DNA from 2 places in the Sinorhizobium garamanticum genome. Region 2 is predicted to be linked to the other one. Evidence: predicted binding sites of a transcription regulator. Region 2 holds the regulator's gene; the other holds the start of a gene.

Region 1 (7,203 bases), 730 kb from region 2:
TGTAGCAGCTTATGGCACCTATGCGCTTGCCGCCTCCAATCCGGCATTCGCCCAGCTCATCTACGTTTCGCCCCTGAAGTGGGTCGTGATGCTGGCGCCGCTGGCGCTGGTGTTCTTCATGAGCTTCCGCATCAATTCGATGAGCGTCTCCGCAGCGCAGACGACGTTCTGGATCTACGCCGCCTTGATGGGGCTCTCGCTGTCCTCGATCTTCCTGGTCTTCACCGGCCAGAGCATCGTGCAGACGTTCTTCGTCACGGCCGCCTCCTTCGGCGCCCTGTCGCTCTACGGCTACACGACGAAAAAGGATCTGTCGGGCTTCGGCACGTTCCTGATCATGGGCCTCTTCGGCCTGATCATCGCGTCGATCGTCAACATCTTCCTGGCGTCTTCGGCGTTCGCCTTCGCGATCTCGGTCATCGGCGTGCTGGTCTTCGCCGGCCTTACCGCCTACGACACGCAGAAGATCAAGGAAATGTACTTCGAGGCCGATGACGTCGCGGTTGCTGGCCGCAAGGCCATCATGGGCGCGCTGACGCTCTATCTCGACTTCATCAACCTGTTCATGTTCCTGCTGCAGTTCCTGGGCAACAGGAACGAGTAGTCAGACGCGCATTCACGGAAAAGGCGGCTTCGGCCGCCTTTTTTGTTGCCACAGCGTCGGCGTCTCTTCGGGCGCAAAGGTCGCTGTAAGACCTTTGAATCGCTACGGGAATTGATGCCAAGTCGACTCCGATTCAAAGAAGCCTAAGTAGAACGGCCTTGATCGCCCCTTCCGATCCATGCGATTTGATCGGGATAAGCCAACATCACGAAGTCCAATGCCTGTCACTATACGCGACGCCGTCGCTGCCGATCTTCCAGCAATTACCGAAATCTATCGCGAGTCCGTTTTAAACGGCGTGGCGACCTACGAGATAACGCCGCCTTCCGAGGCGGAGATGGCAATGCGGTTTTCGACGATAACCGGCAACGGCTATCCCTACATCGTGGCACAAGAGAACCACGGCAGAGCGATCATCGGCTACGCCTATGCTTCCGCGTTCCGCACGCGAACGGCCTATCGGTTCCTGGTGGAGGATTCCATCTACCTCGCGCCGGAGGCCCGAGGCAAAGGCGTCGGCAGGGCCTTGCTCGCGGAGCTGATCAAGCGATGCACCGCGCTTGGCTTCCGCCAGATGGTGGCGGTGATCGGCGGCGCGCACCCGTCATCAATCGCGCTGCATCGCGCGCTCGGCTTCGAGCATCAGGGGTTGATGAAGGCGACCGGTTTCAAGCACGGCCGCTGGCTCGACACGGCGATCATGCAGCTCGCGCTCGGAGACGGAACGGCCACAGACCCGGTCGAAGGCGTCTACCCCGATACCCTCTACCGAAGCTGAGTCACTGCATTTTCTTAAATTGTACTCGATTGAAACATGCAGCAATTCAAAGTGCTGCAGCGTCCTTTACGCGTTTGGATAAGACGCGCGTCGCTGTAGGTCCTCTTGGAGTGGTGGCTTGCCCCTCGCCCCTCTTTCCGTTCGCACGGAGAGCGGACTGAAGGCGCGGCATCACCCTTCGCCCGCCTGCGGGGAGACGGTGCCGGCAGGCGGATGAGGGGCAATTCCAACGGAAATATCGCGTTAGGTCTCGACGAGTTTCAGGACCTTGTCGAACACCTTGAGCACCAGGGCAAGCTCATGGCCACGCTTCAATATCGTGCCATGGGCGTTGAGCACGCTATAGGCACCCTGCTTTGCCGCAAGCTTCGGGTTTTTCTCGATCCGGTAGAGCGGCGTTTCCCCCGATCGCTTGAACACGGAGAATACGGCTCGATCCTTCGTGTGGTCGATCGCATAGTCGCGCCATTCGCCTTCGCCGACCATGCGGCCATAGACCCGCAAAATCTGGTCCAGCTCGCGGCGATGAAATGTAACGGGAGGGGGATTCCTGGCGCTCTTGTATTCGTGAAAGTCGACCACTTGCGATGTGGTCTGGCCCTGGCGACGCGTCTCGCCTTCCGGTAAATCCGGTTGATCAGTCATCAGTATTTCGGCCTTCTGATGTGACAGGACTACGACAGTGTGCCTGACAGGAGCGGAAAAGCAAGTCGGAAGCCGGTGAACAATGCCCGCAATTCTTTCCGTTGCCGCAATTCAGTCAAATCGCCGCCCCAATTCACGGCAAGACTTCCACCGCTGCCGGACAGAGTCGTTGCCACCGTATGTCCGGACAGGTCGTCATGCTGCGGGAGATTACGAACGCAGACATGACCGGTTCGGTCCGGTAACTTCGAACCCTCAGCCCCAGCCCCTCGATGCTGCCGGGCCGAACCACCCCCGACTCAGAAAATCCCCTGTGTCAGAAATCACCGGGTCAAAGCTTGCCCTGCGGGCCGGCAAGAACGGCTGCCGCTCCGACGATGGCCCCCGGCGTTTCCGCGTCCTTCATCGATTGCAGCAGGACGGCGCAGCCACTGTTGCCATTTCCCTCGATCAGGACGGAGGCGGGCAAGGTGAATTCGGCCGGCTTGCCATCCCATATGCCGATCGTCTGTATGTCGCGCACGGCGTGCCAGTAGGCGATCTGCTTGCCGCTGTTTTCGCCTTTCTCGACATCGACGACCTTGGCCCGTTCGAAATAGACGACGACGACATTTGCCTTGCCCTCTCCAGCCCCGACCTTGATCGAGATTCCATCGTCGCCAATCGCCGCGTGGACCGGAACAGCCAGTCCCCGGCCCTCCGCGTTCATCGCGTCCAGCCGGCTCCTGATCGCCTGCAGATTGGCGCCGTTGAGATGATCGCGACCGTTGAGGACAGCCTGGGGCGTATAGACGCCGTTGCGGCCGAGCATGCGGGCATAGGCATATTGCCGTTCGGTATTTTCCTTGGAAGCGAGCGTGTCTGCCCAGCCGAGATAGTTCCAGTAGTCGACGTGATAGGCGAGCGCGACGACGTCACCCTCATCGACGAGCTTCTTGAGCGCAGCATCCGCCGGCGGACAGGAGGAGCAACCTTGGCTGGTGAAGAGCTCGACCACGCCTTTGATTGTCTTCCCGTCGTCCGCCGCAACCGCTCCGCAGCCTGCTCCCAGAATCGCTATCGTCAGGGCGAGACGCCGGATGGTTGTCTTATAGGCGAATGTCATGGCGTCACTTTATGATAGGCAGGCTCGAATGCTGGAATTCATACATACGACGGGCGTTCTTCAACGGAAAGTCACGTTGGAGTGAGTATTTCGCCGCTTACCGGTACGGGGACGTGAAAAAGCCGGGGCACCTTCGATGCCCCGGCTCGCAAGCGGTCTATGGTCAGCAGGCTCAGGCTGCGAGGTCGCGCAGAACCGTCTGCAGGATGCCGCCGTTGTTGACGTAGGTGACTTCGTCAAGCGTGTCGATGCGGCAGATCAGCGGAACTTCCTTGACCGAGCCGTCGCCATAGGTGATCCGGGCTACGCGCCTCTCGCGCGGCTGGACGTTGACGAGATTGTCGATCGTCACGACCTCGTCGCCCTTCAAGCCCAGCGATTCCCAGGTCATGCCCTCCTCGAAGACGAACGGGATGACGCCCATGCCGACGAGGTTCGAACGGTGGATACGCTCGAAGGACTGGGCGATCACCGCCTTGACGCCGAGCAGGTTGGTGCCCTTGGCCGCCCAGTCGCGCGAGGAACCGTTGCCGTATTCGACGCCGGCGAAGATGACGAGCGGAACGCCCTCTTCCTTGTACTTCATGGCGGCGTCGTAGATCGACATCTCCTCCTTCGACGGATAGTGGATGGTGTAGCCGCCTTCCTTGCCGTTCGGGCCGAGCATGTGGTTGCGGATGCGGATGTTGGCGAAGGTGCCGCGCATCATCACCTCATGGTTGCCGCGACGCGTACCGTACTGGTTGAAGTCGGCGACGCCGACGCCATGGCCGAGCAGGTAAGAGCCCGCCGGCGACTGGGCCTTGATCGAACCGGCCGGAGAAATGTGGTCGGTGGTGATCTTGTCACCGAAGAGGCCGAGGACGCGGGCGCCCTTGATGTCGGAAATGCCGGCGCCCTTCTTGCCCATCCCGACGAAGTAAGGCGGGTTCTGGACATAGGTGGAAGCCTCGTCCCAGGCATAGGTCTGCCCGGCCGGCACCTGAACCGCCTGCCAGTTGGCGTCGCCCTTGAACACGTCCGCATATTTCGTCGCGTAGAGTTCGCGGGTGACGTACTTGAAGATGAAGTCCTGGATCTCCTGCGAGGTCGGCCAGATGTCCTTCAAATAGACCGGCTTGCCGTCCTTGTCCTCGCCGATCGGCTCCTTGGTCAGGTCCTTCTGGACCGTGCCGGCGAGCGCATAGGCGACGACGAGCGGCGGCGAGGCGAGGTAGTTCGCCTGGACGTCCGGCGAGATGCGGCCCTCGAAGTTGCGGTTGCCGGAGAGAACGCCGGCGACGATCAGGCCCTTGTCGTTGATCGTCTTCGAGATCGGGCCCCGCAACGGTCCGGAGTTGCCGATGCAGGTGGTGCAGCCGAAGCCGACCAGGTTGAAGCCGAGCTTGTCGAGGTCGGTCTGCAGGCCGGACTTCGCCAGATATTCGGCAACGACCTGCGATCCGGGCGCGAGCGAGGTCTTAACCCACGGCTTGGTCTTCAGGCCCTTGGCGACCGCATTGCGGGCGAGCAGCCCGGCGGCGATCAGTACCGACGGGTTCGAGGTGTTGGTGCAGGAGGTGATGGCCGCGATCGCAACGTCGCCGTGGCCAAGGTCGAAGTCCGAGCCTTCGACCGCGTAGCGGTTAGAAAGCTGGCCGGGCTTCTTGTAGTCGCCTTCGAGGGCGGTCGCGAAGCCGGAGGCGATGTCTTCCAGCGAGATGCGGCCTTCCGGGCGCTTGGGGCCGGCCATCGACGGCACGACGTCACCGAGGTCGAGTTCCAGCGTGTCGGTGAAGACGAGATCTGAGCCGTCGCCTTCGCGCCACATCCCTTGAGCCTTCGAATAGGCCTCGACCAGCGCGATGCGGCTCTCTTCACGGCCGGACATGGTGAGATAATTGATCGTCTCGCGGTCGACCGGGAAGAAGCCGCAGGTCGCGCCGTATTCCGGGCCCATGTTGCCGATCGTCGCACGGTCGGCGAGCGTCATGTTATCGAGACCGCGGCCGAAGAATTCGACGAACTTCGAGACCACGCCCTTCTTGCGCAGCATCTGGACGACCGTCAGCACCAGGTCGGTCGCGGTGACGCCTTCCTTGAGCTTACCGGTGAGCTTGAAGCCGATGACTTCCGGCAGAAGCATGGAGACCGGCTGGCCGAGCATCGCGGCTTCCGCTTCGATACCACCGACACCCCAACCGAGCACGCCGAGGCCGTTGATCATGGTGGTGTGGCTGTCGGTGCCGACGCAGGTGTCCGGATAGGCGGTGACTTCGCCGTTCTCTTCGCGGGTCCAGACCGTCTGGCCGAGATACTCCAGATTGACCTGGTGACAGATGCCGGTGCCGGGCGGCACGACGCGGAAGTTCTTGAAGGCCTGCTGGCCCCATTTCAGGAAGCGGTAGCGCTCACCATTGCGCTGGTATTCCAGTTCGACGTTGCGGGCAAAGGCCTGAGGCGTGCCGAATTCGTCGACAATGACCGAGTGGTCGATGACGAGGTCGACGGGGACGAGCGGGTTGATCTTCTCCGGGTCGCCGCCGAGCGAGACCATGGCGTCGCGCATAGCCGCGAGGTCGACGACGGCCGGAACGCCGGTGAAGTCCTGCATCAGCACGCGCGCCGGCCGGTAGGCGATTTCGTTTTCCGCGGTGCCCTTGTCGCTGAGCCATGCGGCGACGTTCTCGATGTCCTTCTTGGTGACCGAGCGGTCATCCTCATTGCGCAGCAGGTTTTCCAGCAGCACCTTCATCGAATAGGGAAGCTTCGAAACGCCGGCAAGGCCGTTCGCTTCCGCCTTTGGAAGGCTGTAATAGACATAATCCACGCCATTGACGGTAAGCGTGGAGCGACAATTGAAGCTGTCGAGGGATTTGGACACTGGATAATACCCCGTTCCGTCTGATCGCCAAAAACTGACGTACGAACGCCCGAGCGCAGGAAGCGCGAATTGGGATGCGGGTGCGGCCATTTCCGCTGTCCGTACGTGGAATGTCATTCCATGTTCGGCGCTTGGATGAAATTCACGCCGACCGCTGGCGTGTTGGCCGCGTTATAGATAATTTCTCCCGATGGTACCAGACCAACCAAGGTTCAATCGGAACTTTTTTTGCTGTGCGGCAACGAGCGTCAAGGGAAGCTGAAATTACATGCGCCTGCTGGCTGAAGGTTTGAGTGCGAGGCGCGGCGAGGACCTGATTTTTAACGATATTTCCTTCGCGCTCGGCGCCGGTGAGGCCCTTGTGGTGACCGGGCCGAATGGCGCCGGCAAGTCGACCCTGCTCCGGGTTCTGGCGGGCCTGTTGCGGGCCGAATCGGGCAGGCTCAGAATCGAGGGAGGGCCGGCGGAATTCGCTCATCCCTACGAGCTCAGCCATTATCTCGGCCATCGCAACGCAATGAAGCAGGAGCTGACCGTCCGGGAAAATCTTTCCTTCTGGCAGCGCTTCATGGGCGATTCGCCCGGAGGCTCCGGCATCGACGTCAACGCCGCCGCCGAAGCCGTCGGGCTTGCCGGCATCACGCACCTGCCATTCGGCTATCTTTCTGCCGGCCAGCAGCGGCGGATGGCCATGGCCAAGCTTCTCGTCGCCTACCGGCCGATCTGGTTGCTCGACGAGCCGACCGCCGCGCTCGATGCGGGGGCGGACAGGCTGTTCGCCGCGCTCGTGACGGCTCATCTTGAACGTGGCGGGATCATCATTGCCGCGACCCATCAGCCTTTGGGGCTCGGGTCGACGCAGAGCTTGCAGATGAAGGGTTTCACGCATTGATCGCCCTCTTCTTCCGCGACCTCAAACTCTCCGTGCGTGCCGGTGGCGGCACCATGATCGGCGTGCTGTTCTACATGACGGTCGTTGCCGTCGTCCCTTTCGGGGTCGGGCCGGACCTCAATCTCCTGTCGCGCATCGGCCCGGCGATGCTTTGGATCGGCGCGCTGCTGGCCTCGCTGCTCGGCCTCGATCGTCTTTTCCAGGCGGAGCGCGAGGACGGCTCACTCGATCTCCTGCTGATGCAGGAAACACCGCTGCTCATGACAGTGTTCGTCAAGTGTGCGGCCCATTGGGCCGCGACGGGCCTGCCGCTTGT
Region 2 (7,203 bases):
CGAGATAGCGCGAGCCGTCCTCGGCAATGAGCCAGACGCCCTCGCCTCGCTCGAAACGCAACGGCGCACGCATATAGGTGTCGTAGAGCGGCGTTGTTGCGGCCATGGCGAACTTCTCCTTCCGTCCTGGTGGCATCGATATCGGGCGATCGTGTCCGATAAAAATCAAAAATGCCGCCTTTCGGCGGCGCAGGCACTATTCCCATTTCGCACTGCAATGTCAACAAAACCAAGGCTTGCAGCGAGCTCGGGCGCACGGATTCCGACGTGCGAAAAAACATCCGGCGGGGGCTTGCAAAAATGCAACGGCCAGCCAGCAAGTTGGGGAAAACCCCAAAATCGATTCGGCGCGAATCCCGCGACTCTTGCCACGGAGTCACCCTGCCAGTAGGTTAATATTCAATTACTAGACGCATGCGGCGGACCTAGTCACCAAAAGAGTTATCGCGTTGCAGCTCCGGAGTTTTTCCGGAGCTTGGTGATGGATTCTGCCATCCAACGCCGAGAACGGAGAGTGCAGAAATGAACTGGACTGACGAGCGGGTGGAGAAACTGAAGAAGCTGTGGTCCGAAGGCCTGAGCGCCAGCCAGATCGCGGCACAATTGGGTGGTGTCAGCCGTAACGCCGTCATCGGCAAGGTTCACCGGCTGAGCCTGCCGGGGCGGGCCAAGGCCGGCGGCACGACCAATGCCGCCCGCCCGAAGCGCACAACCTCTGCGCCCCGCGCGCCGAATTATGCCTCGCGCGTCACAACCCGCACCGTCACCCGCACCGCTGGCGCCACCGTGCTCAAGGAAGAGATCGAAGTCGATCTCGTCGCGGAGCAGAACCTCGAACTCGCACCGAACGTCGTCGTTCCGATGTCGCGCCGCCTCGGCCTGACGGAGCTGACGGAACGCACCTGCAAGTGGCCGATCGGCGACCCCTTGAAGGAAGAATTCCATTTCTGCGGCAACGAGTCGCCGGAAGCTTCGCCCTATTGCAGCTATCACACGCGGCTCGCCTATCAGCCTTCCGGCGAGCGCCGGCGCATGCGCTGATCCGCTTGCATGAACGCTACGGAAAAAGGGGCGGTGCCGCCCCTTTTTTTGATGCCTATGAAACGCAGACTCTATCAGCTTTCAAGCGAATAGCCGGCGCCGCGCACGGTGCGTATGACATCGGGCATGTTCGAGAAGTTCAGCGCCTTGCGCAGACGGCCGACATGCACATCCACGGTGCGCTCGTCGACGTAGATGTCATGTCCCCACACGCCGTCGAGAAGCTGTGAACGGGAGAAGACGCGCCCTGGCGAGGACATAAGGAACTCCAGGAGCCGGAACTCCGTCGGTCCGAGCCGGACTTCGCGGCTGCGCCTGTGGACACGGTGCGTCTCGCGATCGAGCTCGATGTCGCCGCAGCGCAACAGCGTCGAAAGCACCTCGGGCTTGGCACGCCTGAGCATTGCCTTCACCCTCGCCATCAGTTCCGGTGTCGAGAACGGCTTGACGACATAGTCGTCGGCGCCGGTGGCGAGGCCACGAACCCGCTCGCTTTCCTCGCCGCGCGCGGTCAGCATGATGATCGGCAGGCGCTCCGTTTCCGGCCTCTGCCGTAGCCGGCGGCAAAGTTCGATGCCGGACACTCCGGGCAGCATCCAGTCGAGGATCAGGAGATCCGGCAACCGCTCCTGAAGGCGAATCTCGGCCTCGTCTCCACGCAATATCGTATCGACGTCGAAACCTTCGGCCTCGAGATTGTAGCGCAGGAGGACGCTCAGCGCCTCCTCGTCCTCGACAACAGCTATCTTCGGCAACATTCGGTCATGCTCCTTCCCACGCGCGGACGCCATCATGCAACCGCGACACAGTATGGGCCGCGACAATCACGGCCGGGATAAGATCAACGCATGCGCAAAGGCATGCGGACGTCGGGCGGGACTAGTCCGTCACCGACCCTAGGGTCGACGTCGTGTCGTCCTTCGGCCGTTCGCCTTGCGGCTGAGCACCCGTCGCCATGTAATAGATCGTTTCGGCGATGTTGGTCGCATGGTCGCCGATACGCTCGATGTTCTTGGCGCAGAAGAGAAGATGCGTGCACGGCGTGATGTTGCGCGGATCTTCCATCATATAGGTCAGCAGTTCGCGGAAAAGCGACGTGTAGATCGCGTCGATCTCTTCATCGCGCTCGCGGATGCTGTTCGCCTTTTCCGGCGAACGGGAGGCATAGACGTCGAGCACTTCCTTGAGCTGAACCAAGGCCAACTCCGCCAGATGCTCCAAGCCGCGCGCAAGCTTGCGCGGAATGCCGGATCCGGCGACCGCGATCACGCGTTTGGCGGTATTCTTGCCGAGGTCGCCGACGCGCTCCAAATCGGCGGCGATCCGGATCGACCCCATGATCTCGCGGAGATCCGACGCCATTGGCTGACGCTTGGCGATGGTGACGATCGCCTTCTCGCCGATCTGACGCTCGGCGTCGTCGAGGATCGCGTCGTCGGAAATCACCTTCTGCGCCAGGGCCAGATCCGAGTTCACCAGCGCCCGGACAGAGTCCGCAACCATCTGCTCGGCAAGCCCGCCCATCTCGGAGATCCGGCGCGCGAGATATTTCAACTCCTCGTCGAAGGCTGAGGTTATATGTGCATGAGTCATTTTCGTTTCCTCAAGGCGCGCGCTGTTCTGCATGGACCTTCATCAATCGTAAGGGTTGGAAACCGCTTTAGCCGAACCGACCCATAATGTAGTCCTGCGTGCGCTGATCATCCGGATTGGTGAACATCTTGTCGGTGTCGTTCTCCTCGACGAGATTGCCGAGGTGGAACATGGCGGTGCGTTGCGAAACGCGCGCGGCCTGCTGCATCGAATGGGTCACGATGACGATCGTGAAATTCGCGCGCAGCTCGTGAATGAGCTCCTCGACCTTCGCGGTGGCGATCGGATCGAGCGCCGAGCAGGGCTCGTCCATCAGGATCACTTCGGGGCTGACCGCAACGGCACGCGCGATGCAGAGGCGCTGCTGCTGACCGCCGGAGAGGCCGGTGCCCGGCTCTAGCAGCCGATCCTTGACTTCGTTCCACAAGCCAGCCTTCACCAGGCTGTTCTCGACGATCTGATCCAGGTCGGACTTGTTACGCGACAGACCATGGATGCGCGGGCCGTAGGCGATGTTCTCGTAGATCGATTTCGGGAACGGGTTCGGCTTCTGGAACACCATGCCGACGCGAGCCCTGAGTTCGACCACGTCCACGCTCGGATCGTAGATGTCCGACTGGTCGAGCGTGATCTTGCCGGTTACGCGGCAGCCTTCGATGGTGTCGTTCATGCGGTTGAGCGTGCGCAGGAAAGTCGACTTGCCGCAGCCCGAGGGACCGATCAGCGCCGTCACGGTATTCTTGCGAACATTCAGGTTCACGTCGAAGAGAGCGCGCTTCTCGCCGTAGTAGACGGATACGTCCTTTCCGACCATCTTGAAGTTTGCATCGCTCATCTTCTGATCCAGCGCCTTTTCAACTGCTGCTTCGGACATAATATTCATCTCTGTTTCTCCCTACCAGCGGCGCTCGAAGCGCTGCCTGAGAAATATCGCGATCCCGTTCATCAGCACGAGGAATGCCAGAAGAACCAGGATTGCAGCGGAGGTTCGGGACACGAAGCCGCGTTCGGGGCTATCGGCCCAGATGTAGATCTGTGTCGGTAGTGCGGTAGATGCAGCGAAGACGCCCTCGGGCGGGCTGGTGATGAAGGCGTTCATGCCGATCAGCAGCAGCGGCGCGGTTTCGCCGAGCGCTCTTGCCAGCGAGATGATGCTGCCGGTCATGACGGTCGGCATCGCAAGCGGCAGGATGTGGTGGAAGATCGCCTCGTGCTTCGACGCCCCCACGCCGAGCGCGGCCTCGCGGATCGAGGACGGTACCGACTTCAGTGATACGCGGGTCACGATGATAAGCGTCGGCAGCGTCATCAACGCGAGAACGAAGCCACCGACGAGCGGAGCGGAGCGGGGCAAGCCTAGCCATCCGAGGAAAACCGCAAGGCCGAGCAGACCGAACACCACGGAGGGCACGGCGGCCAGGTTGTTGATGTTCACCTCAATGAGGTCGGTGAACCTGTTCTTCGGCGCGAACTCTTCGAGATAGATCGCAGCGGCGATCCCGATCGGGAAGCTGATCACGAAGCACACCAGCAGCGACCAGAACGAGCCAGAGATCGCACCCGCCAGACCCGCAAGCTCCGGGAAGCGGCTGTCGGCATTGAAGAATAGACCCCAGTTGAACGGCTTCGAGATCACGCCATTGGCGACCAACTGATCGTACATGCCAATCTGCTTGTCATTGATGCGGCGTTGGTTCTCCGGGATGTCGCGGCTGATCGCGCCCTTGGCCAACTGATCGACGGGATCGGCCATCGGAATGGTGAAGCTGCTCTTGCCGGTCAACCGGCCGGGGTCGTCAACGACGGCATCGCGTACGAGGAATGGTGCCGACGAGGTGAACATTTCGAAGAACTTGCGTTCATCGCTTCTGCGCATCTCAGGCACCTGTGCCCGCAATGCGCCACGGACGATGCCGCGCCAGTCGGCCTCGCCAATGTTCGCCGGATCCACTTTTGCCGTCGACAGATCGATTTCGATGGTCGCGACGGTCTGCGTGAAGGCCGTGTAGCCCGTGAAGGTAAGCGAGCCGACGAGAATTGCGAGGAAGCCCAGCGCGAACGTAATTGCGATGATGCCATAGATCTGCAGCCGTCGGTCGGAGGCGTACCTGGCCCTCCGTCGGGCTTTCATCTCGTCGGAGTGCCAGTCCACGCCGGCCGCTGAGACGGTGTCGGTCAGTGCTGCGCTGGACATCAATATTTCTCCCGGTACTTCCGCACGGTGCGCAGAGCGATGAGGTTCAGGATGAGCGTCACGATGAAGAGGATCAGACCCAGCGCGAACGCCGCCAGTGTCTTCGGATTGTCGAATTCGGAGTCGCCGATGAGAAGCGTGACGATCTGCACGGTCACTGTCGTAACCGCGTCGAACGGGTTCACCGTCATCTTCGCGATCAGGCCCGCGGCCATCACGACGATCATCGTTTCCCCGACGGCGCGGCTGAGCGCCAGCAATACGCCGCCGACGATGCCGGGCAATGCCGCCGGAAGCAGAACCTTCCGGATGGTTTCACCCTTCGTGGCGCCGAGGGCAAAAGAACCCTCGCGCATCGCCGTCGGCACGGCCGCGAGAGCATCGTCGGAAAGCGAGGAGATGAACGGGATGATCATGACGCCCATCACAGCCCCGGCCGCCAGAGCGCTGTTCGGAGAGGATTCGATCCCGAGGCTGATGCCGAGGCTGCGCACGGCAGGCGCCACAGTGAGAACGGCGAAGAAGCCGTACACGACGGTTGGAACGCCTGCCAGGATTTCGAGCAGCGGCTTGATCACCGCGCGGAAACGCTTGTCGGCATATTCCGTCAGATAGATCGCCGAAAGGATTCCGGTCGGAACGGCGACGATCATCGAGATGAGCGAGATCACGAAGGTGCCGAAGAGAACCGGAATGACGCCGAATGCGCCCTGCCCCGCCACCTGGTCCGCGCGGATGGCGATCTGCGGCTCCCAGCGCAACCCGAACAGGAACTCGGTGATCGGCACCTTCGCAAAGAACTGGAGCGCCTCGAAGACAAGCGAGGCGATGATGCCGAGGGTCGTCACGATCGCGACAAGCGACGAGAACATCATGAAATAGGTGACGGAACGCTCGACGCTATGGCGTGCCCGGAAGCGGTTGCCGATGACCTTGTAGCCGAGGAAGGCACCGATCGCCATCAGGGCTGCGATGACAGCGACCATCGCAACGGCCGAAATCTGCTGAAGCGACTTCAGATGCGTAACGGCAGCCTGGATTTCGGGAGTCGGTTCCTTGAAGATATTCCCTGCCGCGACCTGGCGGACCTCGCTCATAATAAGAGAACGAGTGGTCGCGTCGAGGCTTTCCGAGCCAGGAAAACTGGCGACAACCAGTTGATTGATGACGCTGTTCTGCCCGGCCAGCCACAGCAAAAGGAAGATGAAGGCAGGCACACCGGTCCAGATGGCGGCATTCAGACCGTGGTAGATCGGTCGCGAATGTGTTTTTTCAGAAGCTCCGTTTTGCGTCGCGCGTGCGCGCGCAGAGCCGACAAAGTGCATAACAAGCGCCGCAAGCGCCAAAATGGCTAACAAATATCCGGACATCGTGGCCCCCAGATCAAAAGGTGGGGCTGCCTACCACAGGCGGCAGCCAGCCCCAATGCCTGAGTTACGATCCGAGCTTCTTGGCTTCGGAAACAGCCTTCTGGACTTCGCCGCGCTTGGCGTCGTCGAGCGGCGTCAGGCCGCGCTCTGCCAGGTAGCCATCCGGTCCGAGAGCCGCGTCGGAGACGAACTCTTCCAGGAACTCCTTCATGCCCGGAATGACGTCGCGGTGAGCGTTCTTGATGTAGACAAAGAGCGGGCGAGCGACCGGGTAGGAACCATCAGCGATCGTGTCGAAGTTAACTTCAACATTGTTGACCTTGATGGCCTTCAGCTTGTCGGAGTTTTCGTAGAGGAACGAGTAGCCGAAGATGCCGACCGAGTTCGGGTCGGATTCAAGGCGCTGCACGATCAGGTTGTCGTTTTCGCCGGCTTCGACGAACGGACCGTCCTGGCGCATACGCGAGCAGACTTCGGTCCACTTCTTTTCATCGGCCTTCTTCAGGTCGGCCATGCCCGGCAGGCCCTTGCAGCCGTCATGCATGACGAGTTCGACGAAGGCGTCACGCGTGCCGGAGGTCGGCGGCGGGCCGAAGGCAACGATGTTGGTGTCCGGAAGCGAAGCGTCGATGTCCGACCACTTCTTGTTCGGGTTGGCGACGAAGCCACCCTTGCCGTCCGGAAGCTCGGCTGCAAGAGCCTTGAAGATCTGTTCTTCGGTGAGATTCCAGTCGGTTTCGTTGGCGCGCGAAACAGCGATCGAGAGGCCGTCATAGCCGATCATCGCTTCGGTGATGTCGTTTACGCCGTTGTCGGCGCAGAGCTTCACTTCGGATTCCTTGATGGCGCGCGACGCGCCGGTGACGTCAGCGAAATCTTCGCCTACGCCGCCGCAGAAGGCCTTGAAGCCGCCGCCGGTACCGGTGGACTCGACGACCGGCGCTGTCTTGCCGGACTTGTTGGCGAACTCTTCGGCCACAGCCTGCGAATAGGGGAACACAGTCG

The links. The regulator PhoB, encoded in region 2, activates phosphate uptake and scavenging genes when phosphate is short. The targets are predictions, from matches to a motif close to TGTCATNNANCTGTCAT.
Region 1: a site for PhoB is predicted at 2,048-2,064, ahead of PZN02_RS06795 (DUF2794 domain-containing protein). Genes of this name have one in related genera too.

Annotation. Positions count from the first base shown of each region.
Region 1 covers NZ_CP120373.1:1,460,437-1,467,639, forward strand. The annotation lists gene PZN02_RS06785 (Bax inhibitor-1/YccA family protein) at 1-604, shown strand, start outside; gene PZN02_RS06790 (GNAT family N-acetyltransferase) at 822-1,382, shown strand; gene PZN02_RS06795 (DUF2794 domain-containing protein) at 1,626-2,027, opposite strand; gene PZN02_RS06800 (DUF1223 domain-containing protein) at 2,359-3,132, opposite strand; gene acnA (aconitate hydratase AcnA) at 3,305-5,995, opposite strand; gene ccmA (heme ABC exporter ATP-binding protein CcmA) at 6,264-6,887, shown strand; gene ccmB (heme exporter protein CcmB) at 6,884-7,203, shown strand, end outside.
Region 2 covers NZ_CP120373.1:729,687-736,889, forward strand. The annotation lists gene PZN02_RS03515 (aspartate aminotransferase family protein) at 1-106, opposite strand, end outside; gene PZN02_RS03520 (GcrA family cell cycle regulator) at 523-1,041, shown strand; gene phoB (phosphate regulon transcriptional regulator PhoB) at 1,116-1,799, opposite strand; gene phoU (phosphate signaling complex protein PhoU) at 1,921-2,634, opposite strand; gene pstB (phosphate ABC transporter ATP-binding protein PstB) at 2,702-3,517, opposite strand; gene pstA (phosphate ABC transporter permease PstA) at 3,530-4,813, opposite strand; gene pstC (phosphate ABC transporter permease subunit PstC) at 4,828-6,198, opposite strand; gene PZN02_RS03550 (substrate-binding domain-containing protein) at 6,263-7,203, opposite strand, start outside.